Regions from separate parts of the Bacillus sp. EA-CB0995 genome, predicted to be linked through region 1. Evidence: predicted binding sites of a transcription regulator. Region 1 holds the regulator's gene; each other region holds the start of a gene.
The links. Region 1 encodes Rex, which represses fermentation and respiration genes when NADH is low (regulators of the CRP and FNR family bind a similar motif). Its sites were predicted from a motif close to TTGTGAAATATTTCACAA; they were not measured.

Region 2: a site for Rex is predicted at 2,273-2,290, ahead of arcA (arginine deiminase). Genes of this name have one in related genera too.
Region 3: a site for Rex is predicted at 2,826-2,843, ahead of pflB (formate C-acetyltransferase). Genes of this name have one in related genera too.

The regions. Positions count from the first base shown of each region.
Region 1 is NZ_CP169269.1:20,340-28,366, reverse strand. It holds rRNA gene ACEWFJ_RS00135 (23S ribosomal RNA) at 1-585, shown strand, start outside; rRNA gene rrf (5S ribosomal RNA) at 636-751, shown strand; tRNA gene ACEWFJ_RS00125 (tRNA-Met) at 763-839, shown strand; tRNA gene ACEWFJ_RS00120 (tRNA-Asp) at 843-918, shown strand; gene tsaE (tRNA (adenosine(37)-N6)-threonylcarbamoyltransferase complex ATPase subunit type 1 TsaE) at 1,109-1,582, shown strand; gene tsaB (tRNA (adenosine(37)-N6)-threonylcarbamoyltransferase complex dimerization subunit type 1 TsaB) at 1,563-2,255, shown strand; gene rimI (ribosomal protein S18-alanine N-acetyltransferase) at 2,267-2,710, shown strand; gene tsaD (tRNA (adenosine(37)-N6)-threonylcarbamoyltransferase complex transferase subunit TsaD) at 2,710-3,726, shown strand; gene ACEWFJ_RS00095 (ABC-F family ATP-binding cassette domain-containing protein) at 4,034-5,959, opposite strand; gene ACEWFJ_RS00090 (redox-sensing transcriptional repressor Rex) at 6,141-6,770, shown strand; gene ACEWFJ_RS00085 (YdiK family protein) at 6,797-6,994, opposite strand; gene ACEWFJ_RS00080 (CPBP family intramembrane glutamic endopeptidase) at 6,997-7,725, opposite strand.
Region 2 is NZ_CP169269.1:4,364,686-4,372,712, reverse strand. It holds gene ACEWFJ_RS22430 (ABC transporter substrate-binding protein) at 1-52, opposite strand, end outside; gene ACEWFJ_RS22425 (amino acid ABC transporter ATP-binding protein) at 70-792, opposite strand; partial or broken gene ACEWFJ_RS22420 (BBE domain-containing protein) at 1,049-1,114, opposite strand; gene argR (arginine repressor) at 1,504-1,953, shown strand; gene arcA (arginine deiminase) at 2,382-3,614, shown strand; partial or broken gene argF (ornithine carbamoyltransferase) at 3,651-4,648, shown strand; gene arcD (arginine-ornithine antiporter) at 4,802-6,217, shown strand; gene arcC (carbamate kinase) at 6,245-7,192, shown strand; gene ACEWFJ_RS22390 (Crp/Fnr family transcriptional regulator) at 7,479-8,027, shown strand, end outside.
Region 3 is NZ_CP169269.1:4,265,431-4,273,457, forward strand. It holds gene pflA (pyruvate formate-lyase-activating protein) at 1-400, opposite strand, end outside; gene pflB (formate C-acetyltransferase) at 465-2,714, opposite strand; partial or broken gene ACEWFJ_RS21930 (glycosyl transferase) at 3,054-3,730, opposite strand; gene ACEWFJ_RS21935 (hypothetical protein) at 3,712-3,855, opposite strand; gene ACEWFJ_RS21940 (hypothetical protein) at 3,866-4,060, opposite strand; gene ACEWFJ_RS21945 (DUF2642 domain-containing protein) at 4,078-4,479, opposite strand; partial or broken gene pyk (pyruvate kinase) at 4,709-6,117, shown strand; gene ACEWFJ_RS21955 (DsbA family oxidoreductase) at 6,195-6,845, opposite strand; gene ACEWFJ_RS21960 (hypothetical protein) at 6,939-7,301, opposite strand; gene ACEWFJ_RS21965 (hypothetical protein) at 7,339-7,755, opposite strand; gene ACEWFJ_RS21970 (serine hydrolase domain-containing protein) at 7,868-8,027, opposite strand, start outside.

The sequences.
Region 1 (8,027 bases):
TTCGTAGAGTGCAAAGGCATAAGGGAGCTTGACTGCGAGACCTACAAGTCGAGCAGGGACGAAAGTCGGGCTTAGTGATCCGGTGGTTCCGCATGGAAGGGCCATCGCTCAACGGATAAAAGCTACCCCGGGGATAACAGGCTTATCTCCCCCAAGAGTCCACATCGACGGGGAGGTTTGGCACCTCGATGTCGGCTCATCGCATCCTGGGGCTGTAGTCGGTCCCAAGGGTTGGGCTGTTCGCCCATTAAAGCGGTACGCGAGCTGGGTTCAGAACGTCGTGAGACAGTTCGGTCCCTATCCGTCGTGGGCGTAGGAAATTTGAGAGGAGCTGTCCTTAGTACGAGAGGACCGGGATGGACGCACCGCTGGTGTACCAGTTGTTCTGCCAAGGGCATAGCTGGGTAGCTATGTGCGGAAGGGATAAGTGCTGAAAGCATCTAAGCATGAAGCCCCCTCAAGATGAGATTTCCCATAGCGTTAAGCTAGTAAGATCCCTGAAAGATGATCAGGTTGATAGGTTCGAGGTGGAAGCATGGTGACATGTGGAGCTGACGAATACTAATAGATCGAGGACTTAACCATATAATATGAAGCAAATGTTATCTAGTTTTGAAGGAATATACCTTCATAAGTCTGGTAATGATGGCAGAGAGGTCACACCCGTTCCCATACCGAACACGGAAGTTAAGCTCTCTAGCGCCGATGGTAGTTGGGACTTTGTCCCTGTGAGAGTAGGACGTTGCCAGGCTTTATTATCATCGCGGGGTGGAGCAGTCTGGTAGCTCGTCGGGCTCATAACCCGAAGGTCGCAGGTTCAAATCCTGTCCCCGCAACCAAATGGTCCCGTGGTGTAGTGGTTAACATGCCTGCCTGTCACGCAGGAGATCGCCGGTTCGACCCCGGTCGGGACCGCCATTTATATAATATAAAGAACGAAACAATATGTTTCGTGTTTTTTTATTTACTCTAATTAAACTTATAAGACAGTCAATCTTATCCTTAGGACAACTCCTAAGGTCTTTTTTATATAATCAAAACTGAAACAAAAATAAAAAATCTGTATAATAAAGAGCAGGGAATACTAACAGTAAGGTAGGTGAAACCTTTGAATAAATATGAAATAACAACAATGTCTTCAGAAGAAACGCAGAATTTATCAGAAAAGCTTGGACAATTAGTTCAGGCGCAGGATGTTTTGATTTTAGAAGGAGACTTAGGTGCAGGTAAGACAACATTTACAAAAGGTCTTGCAAAAGGTCTTGGTGTAAAACGTGTTGTGAATAGCCCAACGTTCAATATTATTAAAGAATACAAAGGACGATTACCGCTTTATCATATGGATGTATACCGCCTAGCGGAGAGCGAAGAAGATTTAGGGTTTGATGAATATTTTTATGGTCAAGGTGTAACAGTGGTGGAGTGGGCGCATTTAATAGAGTCTTTTTTACCACTTTCACTTTTAAAAATCAGTTTATTCCACACGGGAGATAGTACAAGAAAAATTGTATTAGAGCCGAGCGGAGAACGTTATATTAGATTATGTGAGGAGCTATTACAAAATGAAAGTACTAGCAATTGATACTTCTAACTATGTAATGGGAGTTTCTCTTATTGATGGAAATATGGTTGTGGGAGAAATCATTACAAATTTAACAAAAAATCACTCTGTGCGTCTAATGCCAGCAGTAGAGCAACTTTTACAAGAATGTAATGTGAAACCAAAAGAATTAAATAAAATCGTTGTAGCAGCTGGTCCAGGCTCTTATACAGGTGTTCGTATTGGTGTAACAGTAGCAAAAACATTAGCTTGGTCATTGCAAATTCCGATTGTTGGTGTATCAAGTTTAGAAGTGCTGGCAGCAAACGGAATAAATTTCCCAGGGTATATTTGTCCGTTATTTGATGGTCGTCGTCAGCAAATTTATACGGGATTGTATACATATAGAGAACAAAAGTTGCAATCTGTGAAAGAGGATCGTATTATTCTCATTGCCGATTGGTTACAAATGTTAAAAGAGATAGGACAACCTATTTTATTTATCGGAAATGATGTAGAACAGCATAAAGATACAATTGTAGAACACTTAGGAGATCAAGCAGTATTTGCCCCGCTGACGAAACATAATCCACGCCCAAGTGAATTAGCTTTCTTGGGCTTACAGAAAGAAGAGCAATCTGTGCATACATTCGTTCCAAGTTACCTTCGTTTGGCAGAAGCAGAGGCAAAATGGTTAGAAAGTCAAACGAAATAGGGGTTTTATGAATGAACATTACATTTAGAAATATGAAGGAAGAGGATATTCCGCAAATTGTTGCGATTGAAGAAGCTTCATTTGCGACTCCTTGGACTGCCGAAGCATTTGAACGAGAATTAAAAATGAATGAGTATGCACACTACGTTGTACTGGAAACAGAGGAAGGAATTCTAGGTTATTGCGGACTTTGGGTCGTTCTTGATGAATCACATATTACGAACATTGCGGTATTACCACAATACCGTGGTCAAAGGCTCGGAGAAGTGTTATTACAAGAAGTAATGAACAAAGCGAGAGCTCTTGGAGCAAATACGATGACACTTGAAGTGCGTGTTTCAAATGAAGTTGCAAAAAAGTTATATCGGAAATTTGGTTTTCAAAATGGCGGAATTCGCAAAAGATACTATACAGACAATTATGAAGATGGTCTTGTAATGTGGGTGAACTTATGATGAAAAAAGATACAATTATACTGGGTATTGAAACAAGCTGTGATGAAACAGCTGTAGCAGTTGTGAAAAATGGACGAGAAATTTTAGCGAACATTGTAGCTTCGCAAATTGAAAGTCATAAACGTTTTGGTGGGGTTGTTCCGGAAATTGCATCTCGTCACCATGTGGAACAAATAACGGTTGTATTAGAAGAAGCGTTAAAAGAAGCGCAAATTACGTTTGAAGATATTGATGCAATTGCTGCTACAGAGGGGCCAGGCCTTGTTGGGGCATTGTTAATTGGTGTGAATGCAGCAAAAGCGGTAGCTTTTGCACATGGTATCCCGTTGGTTGGCGTGCATCATATTGCTGGTCATATTTATGCAAATCGCTTAGTACAAGAACTGCAGTTTCCATTATTGTCTCTCGTTGTATCTGGTGGACATACAGAGCTTGTTTATATGAAAGAGCATGGTTCATTTGAAGTAATTGGCGAAACAAGAGATGATGCTGCAGGAGAGGCATACGACAAGGTGGCACGTACGTTATCATTGCCATATCCAGGTGGACCGCACATTGATCGTCTTGCCCATGAAGGAGAGCCGACAATCGATCTGCCTCGTGCATGGCTTGAACCAGATTCTTATGATTTTAGTTTTAGTGGTTTAAAATCCGCAGTTATTAACACTGTGCATAACGCTAAGCAGCGCGGAGAGGAACTAACACCTGAAGATTTAGCTGCAAGTTTTCAGGCAAGTGTAATTGATGTGTTAGTAACAAAAACAGTACGAGCAGCGGAGGAGTATGGCGTGAAGCAAGTGCTTCTTGCTGGAGGAGTTGCGGCAAATAAAGGATTGCGGGCTCGACTAGAAGAGGAGTTTGCAAATAAAAACGATATAGAGCTTATTATTCCACCGTTATCTTTATGCACAGATAACGCTGCTATGATTGCTGCAGCTGGTACGATTGCATATGAGCAAGGAAAGAGGGCAACATTAGCATTAAATGCAAATCCTGGCTTGGATATTGAATCATAGTTATTCCGCGTTTAATGAGAGAGTAGATTTTTCGCCTTCGGTAAAGAAGAGAAGTTTAGTTAAATGTTAGTGGGGCCACAGATGAAAGTTTCACTTTATACACATAATTAACCACAACCTGTGGATAAAACCTATATTATCTGTTGATAATATAGGTTTTTTTGTGAGTATAACCTGTGGATAAATATTATTTTATTTGTGGATAATGTGGGGAAATTAATATTTATCTTGATAATATGAAATTGAATATGTGAATAACACTGTGGATAAATAAAAAGGTCAGCGTAACTGCTGACCTTTTTATTTTTTATATTTGTAATTCTTCCCATTCTTCCATACATGCTTCTAATTGCTCTTGTAGTGTTTGTTTTTCTGCTGTAATATCACTTGCTCTTTCGTAATCAGCATATACTTCAGGCAGACAAAGTTGTTCTTCTAATGTAGCGATTTGCTCTTCCATTGCAGCAATGTTTTCTTCTAATTCCTCAATTCTACGCGTACGTTGGCGCTCTTGCTTTTTACGTTCTTTTTCTTCAATATAATTTAATTTTTCTTGCGCCACTTGTTTTTGTACAGGTTTATTCGTTTCTTGTTCTTCAAGTTCTGCCCGCTCTAACATTTCATTTTTCTTTTCTATATAATAATCGTAATCGCCTAGATATTCCTCTGCCCCATCTGTTGACAATTCAATAACTTTTGTGGTGATGCGATTAATGAAATAGCGGTCATGAGAAACAAATAAAATAGTTCCTGGAAAATCAATAAGAGCATTTTCTAATATTTCTTTACTACTTAAGTCTAAATGGTTTGTCGGTTCATCTAAAATAAGCACATTTGATTTTTGCATCATCAGTTTTGCAAGAGCTAAACGTGCTTTTTGTCCACCACTTAAAGAAGAGACTGGCTTTAAAACATCATCACCAGAAAATAAAAAGTTTCCAAGTACTGTGCGGATTTCTTTTTCTGGTTGCAGCGGGTAATCATCCCAAAGTTCATCTAATACGCGTTTTGATGATGTTAAGTTTGCTTGTTCTTGGTCATAATATCCAATAGAAACGTTAGAGCCGAATGAAAAACTGCCGTTTAAAGGACGAAGTTTATCCACAAGAGATTTTAATAAAGTGGATTTTCCGATTCCATTTGGACCTACAAGTGCAACACTATCACCTCTCGTTAATTGGAAATGAATGTGCTCAATGATTGGCTCGTTATTATAACCAATTGTGATATTTTTTACTTGTAGTACATCATTGCCACTTTGCCTATCGATATCAAAGTGGAAAGAAGCAGATTTTGTATCACCGAGTGGTTTTGTCATAAGCTCCATACGATTTAATTGTTTTTGGCGACTTTGTGCCCGTTTTGTTGTGGAAGCGCGGGCGATATTTTTTTGAATGAAGTCTTGTAACTTTGTGACTTCTTCTTGCTGTTTCTCATAACGCTTCATTTCTTGTTCGTATAGCGATGCTTTAAGTTCTAAATACTTACTGTAGTTCCCCGTGTATTTTCGACTTTGTTTATTAGAGATTTCATACACCTGTGTTACGAGTTTATCTAGAAAGTATCGATCGTGTGAAACGATTAAAATAGCACCAGGATAGCCTTGTAAATATTGTTCCAGCCACGTTAATGTATCGATATCTAGATGGTTGGTTGGCTCATCCAAAATAAGCAAATCTGGTTTTGTTAGTAATAATTTGCCAAGAGCTAAACGAGTTTTTTGCCCACCACTTAAAGTGGAGATTGTAGTTCCGTGTGTCTCAGAAGGAAAGCCAAGTCCGCTTAAAACAGAGCGAATATCAGCTTCGTATTGGTAGCCGCCTTTATTTTTATAATCTAATTGCAGGCGATCATACTCTGCTAACAATCTTTCGTGTACAGTGACATTTGTGAAATTTTCTTCTTTCCCCATTTCTTGTTCTAGCCTTCGGAGTTCTTTCTCCATGCGTTGCAAGTCGAGAAATACCGTTAGCATTTCATCCCAAATGGTTAATGATGTTTCAAGACCAGTGTGCTGTGCTAAGTAACCGATAGATACATCTTTCGGTTTAATAATTTCTCCGCTGTCATGGGATAGTTCTCCCGCAATAATCTTTAATAATGTAGACTTTCCAGCGCCGTTACGGCCGACAAGTGCAATGCGATCACGCGTCTGTACCTCTAACTTAATGTTTGAAAGAATCACTTCAGCGGCGTATAACTTGGAAAGGTTATTCACTTGTAGTAGAATCAATGTTTTCACCTCAAATAATTTCTTAACTTTGCCATGATTATATTTCTCAATCATACTAAAAATAGTGTATAGTTGAACATAATAGAGAAGTTCTCTCTCTATTATACAGGGAAAACTTTCAATGCTAAACTTCCGTACATGTTTCAATCACTTGAACAGATAGGAAGAGAGGAGGGGTTGCATGGAGCAGCCTAAAATTCCGCAGGCGACTGCCAAAAGATTGCCTCTATACTATCGATTTATCCAAAACTTATCGTTATCTGGTAAGCAACGCGTATCATCTGCAGAATTAAGTGAAGCGGTGAAAGTGGATTCGGCGACGATTCGAAGAGATTTTTCATACTTTGGGGCATTAGGGAAAAAGGGATACGGCTATAACGTAAATTATTTATTGTCGTTTTTCCGCGAAACACTTGATCAAGATGATGTAACGCGTGTAGCACTAATAGGGGTAGGTAATTTAGGGACAGCTTTCTTACATTACAATTTTACGAAAAATAATAATACAAAAATTGAGATGGCATTTGACGTTGATGAAGAGAAAGTTGGAAAAGAAATCGGAGGAATTCCAGTATATCACCTGGATGAATTAGAAGAGAAATTATCCGATGATATAAAAGTGGCAATATTAACAGTACCTGCTTCTGTTGCACAAGCTGTAGCAGATCGCTTATCGCATACTGGTATACAAGGTGTTTTAAACTTTACACCTGCTAGGTTAAATATATTAGAACATATTCGAATTCATCATATCGATTTAGCGGTAGAATTACAAACGCTTGTGTACTTTTTAAAAAATTACCCACAATAAAAACGCAGGAATTCCCTGCGTTCTTATTATTTCTTCATACTACCTTTTTTCGGTTTAGAAAAAAGAAGGCGAAGTGCCAAATTAAAATCAACTGTTGCCATTATAGCAAGTAATATTGTATAAAAGTTCCAAATTGTATCTTCAACACTTGTAATTGCTAAGTATGTAAAAATACACCCAAGAAGAAAATACAAAGTTGCCATAACAAATGGTGAAGTTCGCATGTTTAAAATCCTCCGATGAATCCTTGCAATTTTTCAGCTTTTTCTATGTATGGGTGAAGTACAAATGTAATTAACATAACATTTGTATTCATCATAACGTGAGCCATAATAGGTACAATAATTCGTTTTGTTTTTACATATAAAAATGAAAAAACAAGCCCCATGGAAATATACACTAATAAATGTGTAGGGTCAAAATGAATTAAAGCAAATATAAGTGAACTCACAATTGCTGCGATAAAGAAGTTATATCGTTTATATAGTGTTCCAAATAGAATCTTTCTAAATACAATTTCTTCAAGAATGGGAGCGAATATAGAAGAAACAATCATAAATAATGGAGCAGCTTTTATAATCTCGATAATGTTTTGTGTATTTTCAGATTCAGGTTTAACTTTAAAAATTTGTGTTTCAATTGTGCCAGCAATTACTTGGGCAAATAAAGCAAGAAAAACCCCCAAAATAATCCATCCTATTGTAGCGGGAATGTTTGTTCTTTCCCGATCCCATTTTTCTGATTGTGTATCGTTGCGTAATATCAGAAGGATAATGATAAGAGCGACAAAGAAGCTAATTATTCCCCAATGTGCAGTTGCCAATTGAACCTCTTCTTGAAAGCTCCTGTTTCCATTGTTGTATATTCCGCTTTTTAAAAGGAGCCACCCTCCAATTACACCTGATAATTGCATTAAAATATATGTAACAACAACCCACCAGTATTGTCTCTTCAATTTCGTAACTCCTTTTTAAATTTTTTGTAATGAAAAAGGAAAATGCTCTATCCATAGAGAAAACAACTTATGGCATCTTCTTATTGTAACATAGGAGAAGAGGGAAAAACGATGGAATATCAAATAGAATCTTCTATCAGTGCCGATCTTCCATGAAGCCAAGGATTTATATTATTACGCTACTCATCAGGTAAAGAAGAGAAGCTTATGGAAAGACTGAAGAGGATGTAAAATAGTTTTCCGAAAAATTACGTTTTTTCACTTGCAAAAGAAAATGAGATTCTTTATTATAATAAGTGTGT
Region 2 (8,027 bases), 120 kb from region 1:
AAGAAGCACATAATGCAATCGCTGCTATTACTTTAAGCATATGTCGTTTCATAAAGACTCCTCCAATGTTTATATAATGTTTCGTAAAAATTGCTGTGCGCGTTTATTTGACGGAGCGGTGAAAAACTGTTCTGGAGGTGCATCCTCTACGATTTGTCCGTCATCCATAAAAATGATGCGGTCAGCTACATCACGGGCAAATCCCATTTCATGCGTGACGATAATCATCGTCATACCTTCTTTTGCGAGGTCTTTCATAACTTGTAGTACTTCTCCGACGAGTTCAGGATCGAGAGCTGAGGTAGGTTCGTCAAATAGCATAATTTTCGGATTCATTGCGAGTGCTCTTGCAATAGCAACTCGTTGTTTTTGGCCACCTGATAAAAGATCGGGTGTTACGTTAGCCTTATCTTGCAATCCGACTTTTCCTAACAATTCGTAGGCAATGCTTGTTGCTTTTGTTTTGTCTAACTTCTTGACGTGAATAGGAGCTTCAATGATGTTTTCTAGTGAGGTCATATGAGGAAATAAATTAAAATGTTGAAAAACCATGCCGACATCTTCTCGAACTTTGTTTAGATTTGTACGTTTTGGATGGATTTGTTCACCCTGTATCGAAATTTCTCCATCATCATACAGCTCTAAGAAATTTAAGCAACGCAGTAATGTACTTTTCCCTGAACCGCTTGCACCAATTAAGACGACAACTTCTTTTTCTTGCACGTGTAAATTGACGTTTTTGAGCACGCTTAAAGAACCAAAAGATTTTGTCAGATTTTGAACCTGTATCATGCATCTCCCTCCAATGAAATCCAGGTGTATAAAAATACCTTGTTCTTGGTAATTAGTCATAAATTGTCATATTCCTTTATTTTTCGTTAAAAATTTAAGGGGATTATAACTGGTCGTATATTACACAGTGTCATTGAGAGAAATAAGTATTTACTTCAAAATTTAATTATTTATTTTAAAAATTGATATATCTATTTATGATAAAAAATATAGATAACAACATATAGAAGGAAGAGCGATGTATCATTCTTCCTTTTTATTTTTTTGTAAGCGGTGGAATGCTTTGAGGAAAACGAAAGACATTATGATGGTCATATCTTGCTTACAGAAGTGCAATGTTATTGGAATGTAACTCGATAGTGATTGCGCTTTTTGTTGGATAGAATGAAATTAGGCAGGAAGGCCATCAAAAAAGAACAGGTTACTGCTGTAGTTAAAGAAAACGAAAACTATAAAAATATTTTTTTGAAATAAAGTTGAATAGAAAAGTTAAAAGGAGATTAATTGATATAAAAAAAATAGTAGGGCTTGGATTAGCAGCAGCGATTTCAATGGGAGCCAATATAATTGGCTCTCTTTTTTATAAATTATAGAAAAAATTGTTATAAAAAGTAAAAATATGAACGTTTCCGCAACATTTATCTTTGTCTCTTTCAGAAGGAAATTATAGCAAGATATAATAAAGCTATAATATTAGAAGGAGTGTCTTTCATGAAAAAAGAGAAAAGACAACAACTAATTAAACAATTGGTGAGAGAGAATGAAATAGATACACAAGAAAAATTGGTAGAGTTGTTAGAGCACCGTGATGTATTTGTTACACAAGCAACTATTTCTCGAGATATTCATGAATTAAATTTAGTAAAGGTAGCCTCTTCAAAAGGGCTGGTAATATATAAGATTTTTACAGAAGAGAACCAGCGAGCAGATATACAGCTAAAGAAAAAAATAAGAGAGGTTGTTGTAAAAATCGATTATATAGAACAACTGATTATTATAAAAACTCTGCCTGGAAATGCTCATATTATCGGTGTTTTATTTGATTCTTTAGACTGGAAAGAAAAAATAGGATGTATATGTGGGAATGATACATGTCTTGTAATTTCTCGATCAAAAGCAGATAGGGAGATTCTAAAAGGTAGATTGAATTTGATTATGTAAATGAGAAGGCTGTTTCTAATGCAAATTAGAACAGTCTTTTTTATTTTTATAAAATGAAACAGTAAAATTTTAATTAATGGAGCGGTTTTATTGTTATTAATTATGAGTTCTCATCAATCGGGATTTTCCTAATTTAACTTCTTTGTGTTTGCTGAATTTTGAGGTAGAACAATTACTTTCCGCTAATATGAAATAAAAATTTTTAACATAAAATAGGACGCTATTATACATTTAATATACATAATATAAAGCTAGTTATTTAATTATGAGATGAAGTATCTTATAAAAATACGATTAGCTATACTTTTTACAAAATAATTTGTGAAATATTTCACCTAGTATTGTTGGCGTTTTCACAAAGCGATATGTGCATTCTGTTTATTATGTAATTGTAAGACATCAAATGAATTTAAAAGGAGGTACAACAAATGAAGCATCCGATACATGTTACTTCAGAAATTGGAGAATTACAAACGGTTTTACTAAAACGTCCTGGTAAAGAAGTGGAAAACTTAACGCCAGATTATTTGCAACAATTATTATTTGACGATATTCCATATTTACCAATTATTCAAAAAGAACATGATTATTTTGCGCAAACATTACGCAATCGGGGTGTTGAAGTTCTTTATTTAGAAAAACTAGCAGCTGAGGCGTTAGTTGATAAAAAACTTCGTGAAGAATTTGTTGATCGTATTTTAAAAGAAGGACAGGCTGACGTAAATGGTGCATATCAGACTTTAAAAGAATATTTACTTTCCTTTTCAAATGAAGAAATGATTGAGAAAATTATGGGGGGCGTACGTAAAAACGAAATTGAAACTAGTAAAAAAACCCACCTGTATGAATTAATGGAAGATCATTACCCATTTTATTTAGATCCAATGCCAAATTTATATTTTACTCGTGACCCAGCAGCTAGTATAGGTGGCGGTTTAACAATTAACAAAATGAGAGAACCAGCACGGAGACGTGAATCATTGTTTATGGAATATATCATTAAACATCATCCACGCTTTGCGAGTCACAATGTACCAGTTTGGTTAGATCGTGATTATAAGTTTCCAATTGAAGGCGGCGACGAGCTTATCTTAAATGAAGAAACAATTGCGATTGGCGTATCTGCTAGATCATCGGCTAAAGCGATTGAACGCTTGGCGAAAAATTTATTTAGTCGTCAAAATAAGATTAAGAAAGTACTAGCAATAGAGATTCCAAAATGTCGTGCATTTATGCATTTAGATACAGTATTTACAATGGTTGATTATGATAAATTTACAATTCATCCAGCTATTCAAGGTCCAAAAGGAAATATGAATATTTATATTTTGGAAAAAGGAGAGAGTGAAGAAGTTCTCAAAATCACACATCGTACTTCTTTAACTCAGGCTTTAAAAGAAGTATTAGGTTTGAGTGAATTGGTTCTTATTCCTTGCGGAGGAGGAGATGCGATTGCTTCTGCTCGTGAACAATGGAACGATGGATCTAATACATTAGCAATTGCACCGGGAGTAGTTGTTACATATGATCGCAACTATGTATCAAATGCTTTATTACGTGAACATGGTGTAGAGGTTGTTGAAGTATTAAGCTCGGAATTGTCTCGCGGCCGTGGGGGTCCACGTTGCATGAGTATGCCGATTGTTCGAAAAGATATCTAGGATAAATACAGGAGAAAGTAGGGATGAATGATGATGATGATGATGACAAAACCAAACTTAAAAGGAAGAAGTTTTCTTGCTGAAAAAGATTTTACAGAAGAAGAATTGTTATATCTTATTGATTTAGCGGCAGAATTAAAAGAGAAAAAGAAACATGGTATCCCACATCATTATTTAGAAGGCAAAAATGTTGCCCTTTTATTTGAAAAAACTTCAACTCGTACACGTTGTGCATTTACGGTAGCGTGCACGGATTTAGGCGCAAATCCTGAATACCTAGGTAAAAATGATATTCAGCTTGGAAAAAAGAATCTGTTGAAGATACAGCGAGAGTTTTAGGACGTATGTTTGACGGTATTGAGTTCCGTGGATTTGCACATGCAACAGTAGAATCTCTAGCAAACAATTCAGGTGTACCAGTATGGAATGGCTTAACAGACATGTGGCATCCAACACAAACACTTGCAGATTTGTTAACAATAAAAGAACACCTCGGAAAATTAAAGGATGTTAAGCTCGTCTACGTCGGAGATGGACGTAACAATGTGGCGAATAGCTTGTTAGTTGGCGGTTCGATGGTAGGAATGGAAGTACGCATTTGTACTCCAGAATCATTATTCCCAGCACAGGAAATCATTGATACTGCTAAAAAATATAGTGACCGGGTAATCGTAACGAGCAACGTGGAAGAAGCTGTTGCAGGTGCAGATGTTATCTATACAGATGTATGGGTATCTATGGGAGAAGAAGATAAATTTGCTGAACGTATTGAACTTCTTAAACCATATCAAGTAAATATGAAAATGATTGAAAAGACCGGGAATGAAAATATGATTTTCTTACATTGTTTACCTGCGTTTCATGACGCGGAAACAATGTATGGAGAGGAAATATATGAAAAATACGGCATAAAAGAAATGGAAGTAAGTGATGAAGTATTCCGCAGTAAGCATTCAAAAGTATTTGATCAAGCGGAAAATAGAATGCATACAATTAAAGCGGTTATGGCAGCTACTTTAGGAGATATGGAATAAAGAAGGAGGAGATTCCTCCTTCTTTATCCAGCTATTGGTGAGAGCTTTCTGCCAGTGAGGGATGGACAAATCCCCACTGATGGAAGTTTCACTTTATATACAATCATTCACTACTGTTGTTTATTCCTATCTGATAAAAGAGAGGTGAGTGTAATGGGTGAAGAAAAGAAATTAGGACTGTTTACTTTGACCGCTCTTGTGGTAGGCTCCATGATCGGAGGCGGAGCATTTAACCTAGCAAGTGATATGGCAAAGGGTGCAGGTGCAGGTGCAATTATTATTGGTTGGATTATAACAGGTATCGGAATGGTTTCACTTGGATTAGCGTTTCAAAACTTAACAGTTAAAAGGCCAGATCTAGATGGTGGAATTTTTAGTTATGCAAAAGCTGGATTTGGTAATTTTATGGGGTTTAATAGTGCTTGGGGATACTGGCTATCCGCTTGGCTCGGAAATGTAGCTTACGGTACGTTATTATTTGCTTCACTAGGTTATTTTTTTCCAGTTTTTGAAGGGGGGCAAAATGTAGCATCAATTATTGGAGCAAGTATATTACTATGGTGTGTTCATATGTTGATTTTACGCGGTGTACAATCAGCAGCACTTGTAAATTTAGTAACGACAATAGCAAAGTTAGTACCTGTCTTTGTATTTATTGTTGTAGGGATATTTGCTTTTCATATTGATATTTTCTTAGATGGATTCTGGGGACAAAGTGCTACTTTTTCTTGGGCGGATGTAGGAAGTCAAGTTAAGAGTACAATGCTTGTAACGCTTTGGGTATTTATTGGAGTAGAAGGAGCTGTAGTCTTATCGAGTCGTGCAAAAAGTCGAAGTGATGTCGGGAAAGCAACTGTTATTGGATTAATAGGGACTCTCATTATTTACATTCTCCTGACACTATTATCTTTAGGGATTATGAAGCAGGCTGATGTTGCAAATTTGAAAAGTCCAGCAATGGCATATGTATTTGAAAGCATTGTCGGAAAATGGGGAGCTATCTTTATTAATTTAGGTTTAATTATTTCTGTATTAGGTGCTTGGTTAGGATGGACGTTACTAGCATCTGAAATTCCTTATTTGGCTGCTAAAGACGGCGTATTTCCAAAATGGTTTGCGAAGGAAAATAAAAATAAAGCTCCTGTTAATTCATTATGGTTAACAAATGGTCTGATTCAAGTTTTCTTGTTGACATTTGTTGTTTCAGATCAAGCTTATCATTTTGCATTTTCTCTCGCTTCCTCTGCAATTTTAATTCCTTATGCTTTTTCAGCATTCTATCAATTTAAGTATAGTTTGCAGTCTGAACAGAACGATCGAACAAAAAATATCGTAATTGGTTTAGTTGCGAGTATGTATGCGATTTGGTTAGTTTATGCAGCAGGTTTAGATTATTTATTGCTGACTATGATACTGTATGCACCAGGAATTTTTATCTTTTACAAAGTTCAAAAGCAAACAAGTCCAAAACAAATATTTACTCGTGTCGAGCTTGTCTCCTCGATAGTCATTGGAGCTTTAGCACTGTTTGCAATTTATCAATTGGCTACAGGTAGTATTACTCTTTAAAAACTCTTTTGAAAAGGAATTGGAGGGTTGAAAGATGAAAAGAAAAAAATCGTTGTTGCATTGGGAGGAAACGCAATACAATCTGGGGATGCTACTGCACAAGCACAACAGGAAGCTTTGGAAAGAACGGCAGAACAATTAGTTAAAATTATGGAAAATAATGTAGATGTTGTTATAGCACATGGGAATGGTCCGCAAGTAGGTAACATCTTATTGCAGCAAAAAGCAGCGGAAACGGAAAAAACCCCCGCAATGCCATTAGATACTTGCGGTGCAATGAGTCAAGGGATGATTGGATATTGGATGGAAAATGCAATTGAAAAGGCTTTGAAAAAGCGCAATATAGAAAAAGATGTAGTAACGGTTATAACTCGGGTTGTAGTAGATGAAAAGGATGAGGCGTTCAAAAATCCAACAAAACCAATTGGTCCCTTTTATACGGAAGAAGAAGCACGAAAATTAATGGAGACAACAAGAGCTACATTTAAAGAAGATTCCGGGCGTGGATGGCGGCGAGTTGTACCATCACCAAAACCAGTGAGTATTCATGAACATAAAGTAATTAATGCATTAGTGGAGGACGGGGATATTGTCATTGCTGTTGGAGGAGGCGGAATTCCAGTTATAGATTCGGACGATGGATTAAAAGGAACTGAGGCTGTTATAGATAAAGATTTTGCAGCTCAAAAATTAGCTGAATTAGTAGATGCTGATATTCTTGTTATTTTAACTGCTGTTGATCATGTATATATAAACTTTAATAAACCAAATCAAAAGAAATTAGAGAATGTTACAGTTGACGAACTAGAACAATATATACAAGATAACCAATTTGCAGCAGGCAGCATGCTTCCAAAAATTCAAGCAGCTATTCATTTTGTTAATACAAACCCAAAACGAAAAACGATTATTACTTCATTAGAAAAAGTATATGAAGCATTAGAAGAGAATGCTGGTACCATCATTTCCAAGTAAGATCTATAAATATTTGTACATAAAAAGAATGAAGTGACATGCTTCATTCTTTTTATGTACAAATATAGAGGAAGTTCATAAAGTATTCATTCATAAAGGGAAAATTCAGTGTTTTATTATGATAGAATAATTTTTGAAGGCGCTTTCTTTATGTTACTTTATAATTTATCCCATTATTCGTGGGAACCCTCACCTCAAGATTCAAAGAGAAGCGAAAAAATAGGTGGACGATGAAGAATCCCTAACTGATAGAAGTTTCACTTTATAGAAAGAGAGAGAACGTTTCATGCAAAGACGAAATATAGTTGAAGACTTAAAGCAATTTGAATTATTTGCTGATCTATCAGATAAGAAATTAAAAAGCCTAGCAGAGCTTGTCTATTGGCGAACCTACAAAAAAGGGCAATTTTTATTTTTAGAAGGTGATTCAAGAGAAAGAATATATCTTATGCTAGATGGATTTGTAAAATTGGAGCGAGTCAATCAAAGCGGAAATTTATTATATGAAGATTACATAAAGCGGTTCTCTATCTTTCCTTGCAGTGGAATGTTTACAGATAAGTCATATAATTATACAGCTATAGCAATGACAGATGTTGATGTGTACTATATCCCCACTTCTATTTTTGAGGACATGGTGAAATCAGATCGAAAACAGCTCATGTATATTGTTCAGGAGTTATCTTCTATATTGAAGGTAAATGAAAGACGTATCCAAAATATCACAATTCCAAATGCGCAAGATCGTGTCATTCAAACATTATGTTATTTGATGAATGATTTAGGAGAACAAGAGGGAGAAGAAATTATAATTTCATGCCCTCTTACAACGATT
Region 3 (8,027 bases), 220 kb from region 1:
AGTCAAGTAATACCAAATCTGTATATTCCATCAAAATATCTAATTTTCTTTGGAATTCTTCATCTTCAGAATAGCACCCTCCAGAAGAATCAATTGTCGTATGAATCCCGATCTCTTTACATTTCTTAAACAACTCAATCAAAAAATCTAACTGCAGTAAAGGCTCGCCGCCACTTACTGTAATACCACCGCCAGAAGCTTCTATAAAAGGAAGGTAACATGTAACATCCTGCATCACTTCTTCAACTGTTATTTCTTTCCCTTTACCAATCTCCCACGTATCCGCATTATGACAATATTGACAGCGTAATAAACACCCTTGTGTAAATATGACATAACGAATTCCTGGGCCATCAACAGTACCACAAGACTCTACAGAATGTATTCTTCCTTTTACCATGTTGCTTCCCCTCTATTGAAACAGCCTCCCTCTGTCTTCATGAGAACAGAGGGAAAGCTTTTACTTACATACTTTCGTGCATTGTACGGTTAATAACGTCAATTTGTTGTTCACGAGTTAATTTAATGAAGTTAACCGCATAACCAGATACACGAATTGTTAATTGTGGATATTTTTCAGGATGTTCCATTGCATCCATTAATGTTTCACGGTTAAATACGTTAATATTTAAGTGATGTCCTTCTTTTACTGCATATCCATCAAGCATAGATACTAAGTTGCGAACTTGTACATCATCTTCTTTTCCAAGTGCTTTTGGAATAATTGAGAATGTATTAGAAATACCATCTTGTGCATCTTCATATGGTAATTTCGCAACAGATAATAATGATGCTAGTGCACCTTTTGTATCACGACCATGCATTGGGTTTGCCCCTGGTGCAAATGGTTCTCCAGTACGACGACCATCTGGAGTATTACCAGTTTTCTTACCGTATACAACGTTAGAAGTAATCGTTAAGATTGACATTGTATGAACAGAATTACGGTATGTTTTATGTTTACGAAGTTTGTTCATAAATGTTTTTACAAGATTGACTGCAATTTCATCTACACGATCATCATTGTTACCGTATTTAGGGAACTCGCCTTCAATTTCAAAGTCAACTGCAACTCCGTTTTCATCACGAATTGGTTTTACTTTCGCATATTTAATTGCACTTAAAGAGTCAGCTACTACAGATAATCCAGCAATACCTGTTGCCATTGTACGAAGAATCTCTGTATCATGAAGTGCCATTTCAATGCGTTCATAGCTATATTTATCATGCATATAGTGAATTACATTTAATGTATTTAAATATAAACCTGCTAGCCATTCCATTGTCATATCAAATTTACGCATTACTTCTTCGTAATCTAATACTTCAGAAGTGATAGGTGCAAATTCAGGTCCAATTTGTTCTTTTGATTTTTCATCTTTACCGCCATTAATTGCATATAATAGTGTCTTAGCTAAGTTTGCACGAGCTCCGAAGAACTGCATTTGCTTACCGATTCTCATTGCAGACACACAACAAGCAATACCGTAATCATCGCCATACTCTGGGCGCATAATGTCATCATTTTCATATTGAATTGCAGATGTTTTAATAGACATTTTTGCACAGTAGTTTTTAAAGTTCTCTGGTAATTGTTTAGACCAAAGAACTGTTAAGTTTGGTTCTGGAGCTGGTCCTAAGTTGTCTAATGTATGCAAGAAACGGAATGAGTTTTTCGTTACTAATGGACGACCATCAAGTGCAATACCACCGATAGATTCTGTTACCCAAGTTGGATCACCAGAGAATAATTCATTATAATCAGGTGTTCTTGCAAATTTCACAAGACGTAATTTCATAATAAAGTGATCGACAATTTCTTGTGCCGCTTCTTCTGTCAATGTACCGTTTACTAAATCTCTTTCAATAAAGATATCTAAGAAAGTAGACGTACGGCCAAGACTCATTGCTGCACCGTTTTGTTCTTTAATTGCTGCAAGATAAGCGAAATATAACCATTGGAATGCTTCTTGTGCATTTGTTGCTGGCTTAGAAATATCAAAGCCGTGAGAAGCTGCCATTTGTTTTAATTCTTGAAGTGCACGAATTTGCTCAGATAATTCTTCGCGTAAACGCATTGTATCTTCGCTCATTACACCGCCCGTTAAATCCAAATCTACTTTTTTCGCTTCGATTAAACGATCTACACCGTACAATGCAACGCGGCGATAATCACCAATAATACGCCCACGTCCATATGCATCTGGAAGACCTGTAATAACGCCTGATTTACGAGCTGCTCTCATTTCAGGAGTATAAGCATCGAATACACCTTGGTTATGCGTTTTACGCCAGTCTCTGAAAATACGGCTTAGTTCTTTGTCCATTTCATATCCATAAGATTCACAAGCTTGCTCTGCCATACGAATACCACCGTATGGTTGTAATGAACGCTTAAATGGCTTGTCAGTTTGGACACCAACTACTTTTTCAATATCTTTATTTAAATATCCTGGGTCATGTGATGTAATAGAAGAAACAATTTTCGTATCCATGTCAAGGACTCCGCCATTGTCACGTTCTTGTTTTGTTAAATCCATTACTTGATCCCAAAGTTGTTTCGTCGCTTCTGTTGCTCCAGCTAAGAAGGATTCATCCCCCTGGTAAACGTTTATATTATTTAAAATGAAATTGCGAACATCAATCTCTGCTTTCCACTTTTCACCTTTAAAGCTTTCCCATGCGTTTTTTACATTTTCTAATACTTGAGTCATCCTAATCTCCTCCATTTTTTGATTAGTACAGGACTAAGATTTTTTGTATAACAGCTTATGTGCTTAGCATACTACTTTTTTGAAAAAATGAACGTTAAAGTTGTGACATGTTTGTGAAACAGTGAGCAAACTCCTATAGACATAGTGAAAACGTTATTGGAATCTTTATTGAATTAACCCCTTTTACTAATTTCTTTTTTGGGTATTCTAATAAAAGAATCCTTTTCTGCGGTATAAGAGTCATATCCATTTTAAACTGTAATACTCTTCCTTCCTATTCTGTTATAGTATTTTTAAAACAGAATAAAAAAAGGTGTACCTGTTTTAGCACACCTTTTTTTATTCTGTTTCTCTCTTACGTCCTCCATCATGAAAACCACCTCGAATGCCAAGTTCTACTATCACACATGACATCCCCTCTATGTAATCCTCAATACAGCTGGGGCATGCCCCTCCACTGCAAAATGTTCACTCGGCCGACTTCGATTCATTTAGTCTAAATCCACAAGAGGTAGAGAATCCTGCTAATATCGCCTTCACCTGTGCCACACATGGAAATAAGAAAGCATCAAATCCGATATATTCTAAACAAACCTTACTAAATGCATTTGGTACGGCTACCAGCGAACCTACACCTAAATCTTTTCGGCTACAAGCCAAGTTTAAAGCATATTTTAGTGCCGTAACAAGATGTAACGGTGCTCGTAAATCTAAATAATAATTTAAATCATTCAACGCCACGTCTTGTCCGTCCGCAATCGCTTTTGCAAAAGGATATAAATCCTTTGCAGGTATTGCAAAATCCCCATCAATAAATAGCAAGATATCCCCTCCCCTATAGAACGTCCCACATCATTTCCAAGCGTTTCTTCATAAATAATAGTTGTAGCCCCGCATTACTTTGCAATTGTCGCTGTCTTATCATTTAATCCATTAACAGCAACGATAATTTCAAGTGGCTCAATTTTACGTGTTTCTTGAATAACCGATGCAATCGTCATTTCTTCGTTTTGAACAGTCTCTTTATCCGCTCCATTCGCAACAACAATAATTTCATAAGGTTGTACTTTTTTACTTCTTCCAACACACCACCTATCGTTTGTGCTTCATTATGTGTTGGAATCACAACAGATACGCGCATGTTATTCCTCCTAACTATACAATCGAACATATGAAACAACTGGAATTCTTACAATAACATCTTCTAGTGGACCATAGGACGGAGCTGTTCGTATGACAATTACTCCATCTGTTACAGATAAAATACTCCCTGTTACAATTTCTCTAACAGTTACAACTTGAGCAAGTTGTCCCACATGAGACCGTAATGCATCAATAAACGACATTTTATTTCCCCCTTTCTCTATACCTCACGAATTGAAATAATACTTGAAAATGGTAATAAAATAGTTGCTCCAGTTAATTCTTGTAATGTTAAAAAGTCATCTCCTACTTGCGCAATGATACCTGTTAAACCTCCAACAGTTACAGTAATTTCGACCTCTTTTCCTAACAATTGTTCTGCAATTTCTTTAAATGGAGAAGCATTACATTCTTTTAAAATAAAACAAATAATGTTTTGAAATTCCTGAGATTTAATGTATTCTGCAACACCTTTTTTTGTATAAATTTCTATATACCGTGCAAACCGCGGTGAAAATATTTTTTCTTCCATAACAGGGATAAATTTCTTATATAAAAAGCAATCTAATTGTCTATCGACAACATGTGCAAACTTACGCCAATAATCTTTAAATAGAGACACTAGACTTTCCCCCTATATACATTTTGTTATATGGACAACTTGTTCACACTTATCAGCGTATACAGAAATAACACTTTTGGTGCTAAATAAACTACACATTTTCTATAAAACAAATCACATACCTATACATGAAGTACACATACAATTGCCAACATAATAAAGTGAAACTTCCAACAATAGGAGGATTTATTGTCCGCTAATATGTGGGTTAAAAAAGGAGGAATTTTATATGCGAAAAACAAAAATCGTTTGCACAATTGGACCTGCAAGTGAACAATACGAAACATTACTTTCTTTACTAGAATCTGGAATGAATGTGTCTCGGTTAAATTTTTCTCACGGAACACACGAAGAACATCAAGCGCGTATCAATACAATACGAAAAGCCGCAGCGGCAGCTAAAAAAATATTGCACTCTTACAAGATATTAAAGGACCAAAAATTCGAACCGATGAATTTGAAGGAGGACAGGCAGAACTGCTTGAAGGTACGACTGTTACCGTTTCAATGAAAAAAGTACTCGGAACATCTAAACAGTTTTCCGTCACATACGAAGGTCTATACGATGATGTAGAAGTAGGATCTCATCTATTACTTGATGATGGATTATTAGAGCTAGAAGTAATAGAAAAGGCAAATGGTGAGTTACAAACAAAAGTTATACATGGCGGGATAATTAAAGATCATAAAGGTGTGAACGTACCGAATGTAAAAATCCGCCTACCTGGTATTACGGAAAAAGATAAAAAAGATATTCTTTTTGGAATAGAGCAACATGTTGACTACATCGCCATCTCCTTTGTACGTAAAGCTGCTGATATTTTAGAAGTACGCGACATATTAGCGAAGCATAATGCCTCACATATTCGCGTCATCGCAAAAATTGAAAATCAAGAAGGAATTGATAATATAAAAGAGATTGTAGAAGTTGTGGATGGAATTATGGTTGCCCGCGGTGATATGGGCATTGAAATTCCAGCAGAATATGTACCGATTATCCAAAAAGAATTAATCCATACCTGTAATCTGCTCGGAAAACCAGTCATTACAGCAACGCAAATGCTGGATTCTATGCAAAGAAACCCAAGACCAACAAGAGCAGAAGCTTCAGACGTAGCAAATGCAATCTTTGATGGCACAGATGCGATTATGCTTTCAGGAGAAACAGCTGCCGGTGAATATCCAATAGAAGCCGTACAAATGATGAATAAAATCGCTCTGCAAGTAGAGGAGTCTTCTTTATTCCAAAGTCAAAAGCAATTGCTTCATGATAACCATAAACAAATAACAGAAACAATCAGTGCTGCTGCTGTCCAAGCAGCTTATTCCTTACAAGCAAAGGCAATTTTAACACCAACCAAAAGTGGTTATACAGCACAAATGATTTCAAAATATCGTCCGCACACTCCTATTATCGCAACAACATCTGAACAATCTGTTATGCAGCAACTCGCACTCGTATGGGGCGTACACCCATTTTTCACTACACCAAAACAAACGACAGATGAAGTAATTGAACAAGCATTATGTAACGCTAAAGAACAACAGCTGATCTCTACGCAAGATATTGTCATTGTAACAGCAGGTGTCCCTGTTAACGAACGTGGAACGACAAATCTGATGAAAATTGAAGTTGTAAAATAAAGTAAAACTTCCATCCGTGAGCCCGCTAATAAAGTAAAAGAGGCAGATGCACTACGTCATCTGCCTCTTTTTCACTCGCAACCCTCTATATTACATGTCATGCCATTTGAAAATGTTGCTTTTTCTTTTTTTAATTCCTGCTCGATTATAGCTTCTAATGCTTCTTTGTTACGTACACCTTGTACTACACTCTCGCCAATAACAAATGTCGGCACAGCTTGTACCCCTTGTTCGTAATAAGCATGATGTACAGCTTTTTGATGCGCTTCTTTATACGTACCATTCTCTAGTGCTTGACGAAATTCATTTTGATTTAATCCTACTTCTCCGGCGATTTCTACAAGTACATCCACTTCTCCTATATTCCGTTCCTCTTGGAAAAATGCAGTAAACACGCGGTGCTGATATTCATTTCCTTTTCCATTTTCTTTCGCATATTGATATCCTTCAAATGCAGTATGTGTATATGGATGTGGTGACAAACGAGGTAATTTTATATCAACACCCATTTGCTCTGCCCACGGTGCAATTGTACTTTGGAACATCCCTAACTTGTCTGGTTCATTCCATGGATCAATACGTTCCGCTGGATATGGACGTAATTCAAATGGCATCCATTCTACTTCTACATCTTTGCCTTGAATTGCTTCTTGTAATGGTTGTTCACCAATAAAACAAAATGGACAAACATAATCGGAATATACTTTTATTTGTAATGTCATTATTTTTACTCCTTTGTTTTCTGATTGTAACAATTATAGTTACAACAAGGATTTTCTGTCAACTAAAAAGTGTTTCCATTCAAAAGAAGACATCTAACGATTTTTCAAAGCTACTATTGCGGCTACCGCATAATACAAAGCTTTCTCGTACTTTGAATGTTCCACAATTGATAAATTAACGAACGAACCGCCGCTCGCAGAAAAATATTCAATTGCTTCTACTGGAATCGCATCTTCTTTTATTTCAATATAGCTGCCATCTTTCCAGTTTCCCTTTTGGATATTGGCATACAAATCTCCAGTAATTTCTCCAATTTCTTCATCATGTTCAGATCGCAAAAGCCATTTCAGCTTTTTTAAATTCAATGTCTGTTTCAGTTCGCAAATCTTATCTCCCGCCAATTCATGAAACGTATAAGAAAGGTGCATTCCCGCTCTTTGTCTTACAATTAACATCTCTTCTCCTAGTTCGTTGTACAAAACAAAGCGCTTTTCATTCAATGATTTCAAAAAAGGATACGAAAATTTTCCATACCTTTTGTAGTTCTGTTTCATATTCTTCTCTTAAAGCACCCATCGTATTTCCATCCATCGAAAAGTATGTAACCATGTTTATTAAAGATACTTCCCTTCGTACAACAAATCGATGTTGATGCAGCAACGGCGACTTCCCTTCAATACAAATTGATGTTCCAATTTTCTTAGCCCTCTCTCTTTCTACAAAACTATAAATCATAAAAAAGAAGGCCATTATGATCATACTTACAAAAGTCATAGTATCCTTGTTCCATTGAAAATACGGTGTCCGAATATAATCGAGAATAAACGCTATAACAGCAACAACAAATATGAAAATAGAAACAATAAACAATCTTCTTCCATTCCGTGCATGATGCTCATGGATCCCCATTTTTATCTCCTTTTTTTTACATTTTATTATGATTATCTCATTTTTTAATTATTTTTCCAAATAAATTCCTAGCTGAAAGTATATAAAAAAAGCTATCTCATAAGATAGCCTTCTAACCTTCTACATGCCGAGTCATTGTATAAATATCATTACTTAATACACCAAACGATTTAATGTTATTTTGAATATTAGATAATAAAACCACATACGTACTTCCATTTTTACTAAAACTATTTAAACAATTCCATCCCGGCATAACGCCATGATTTGAG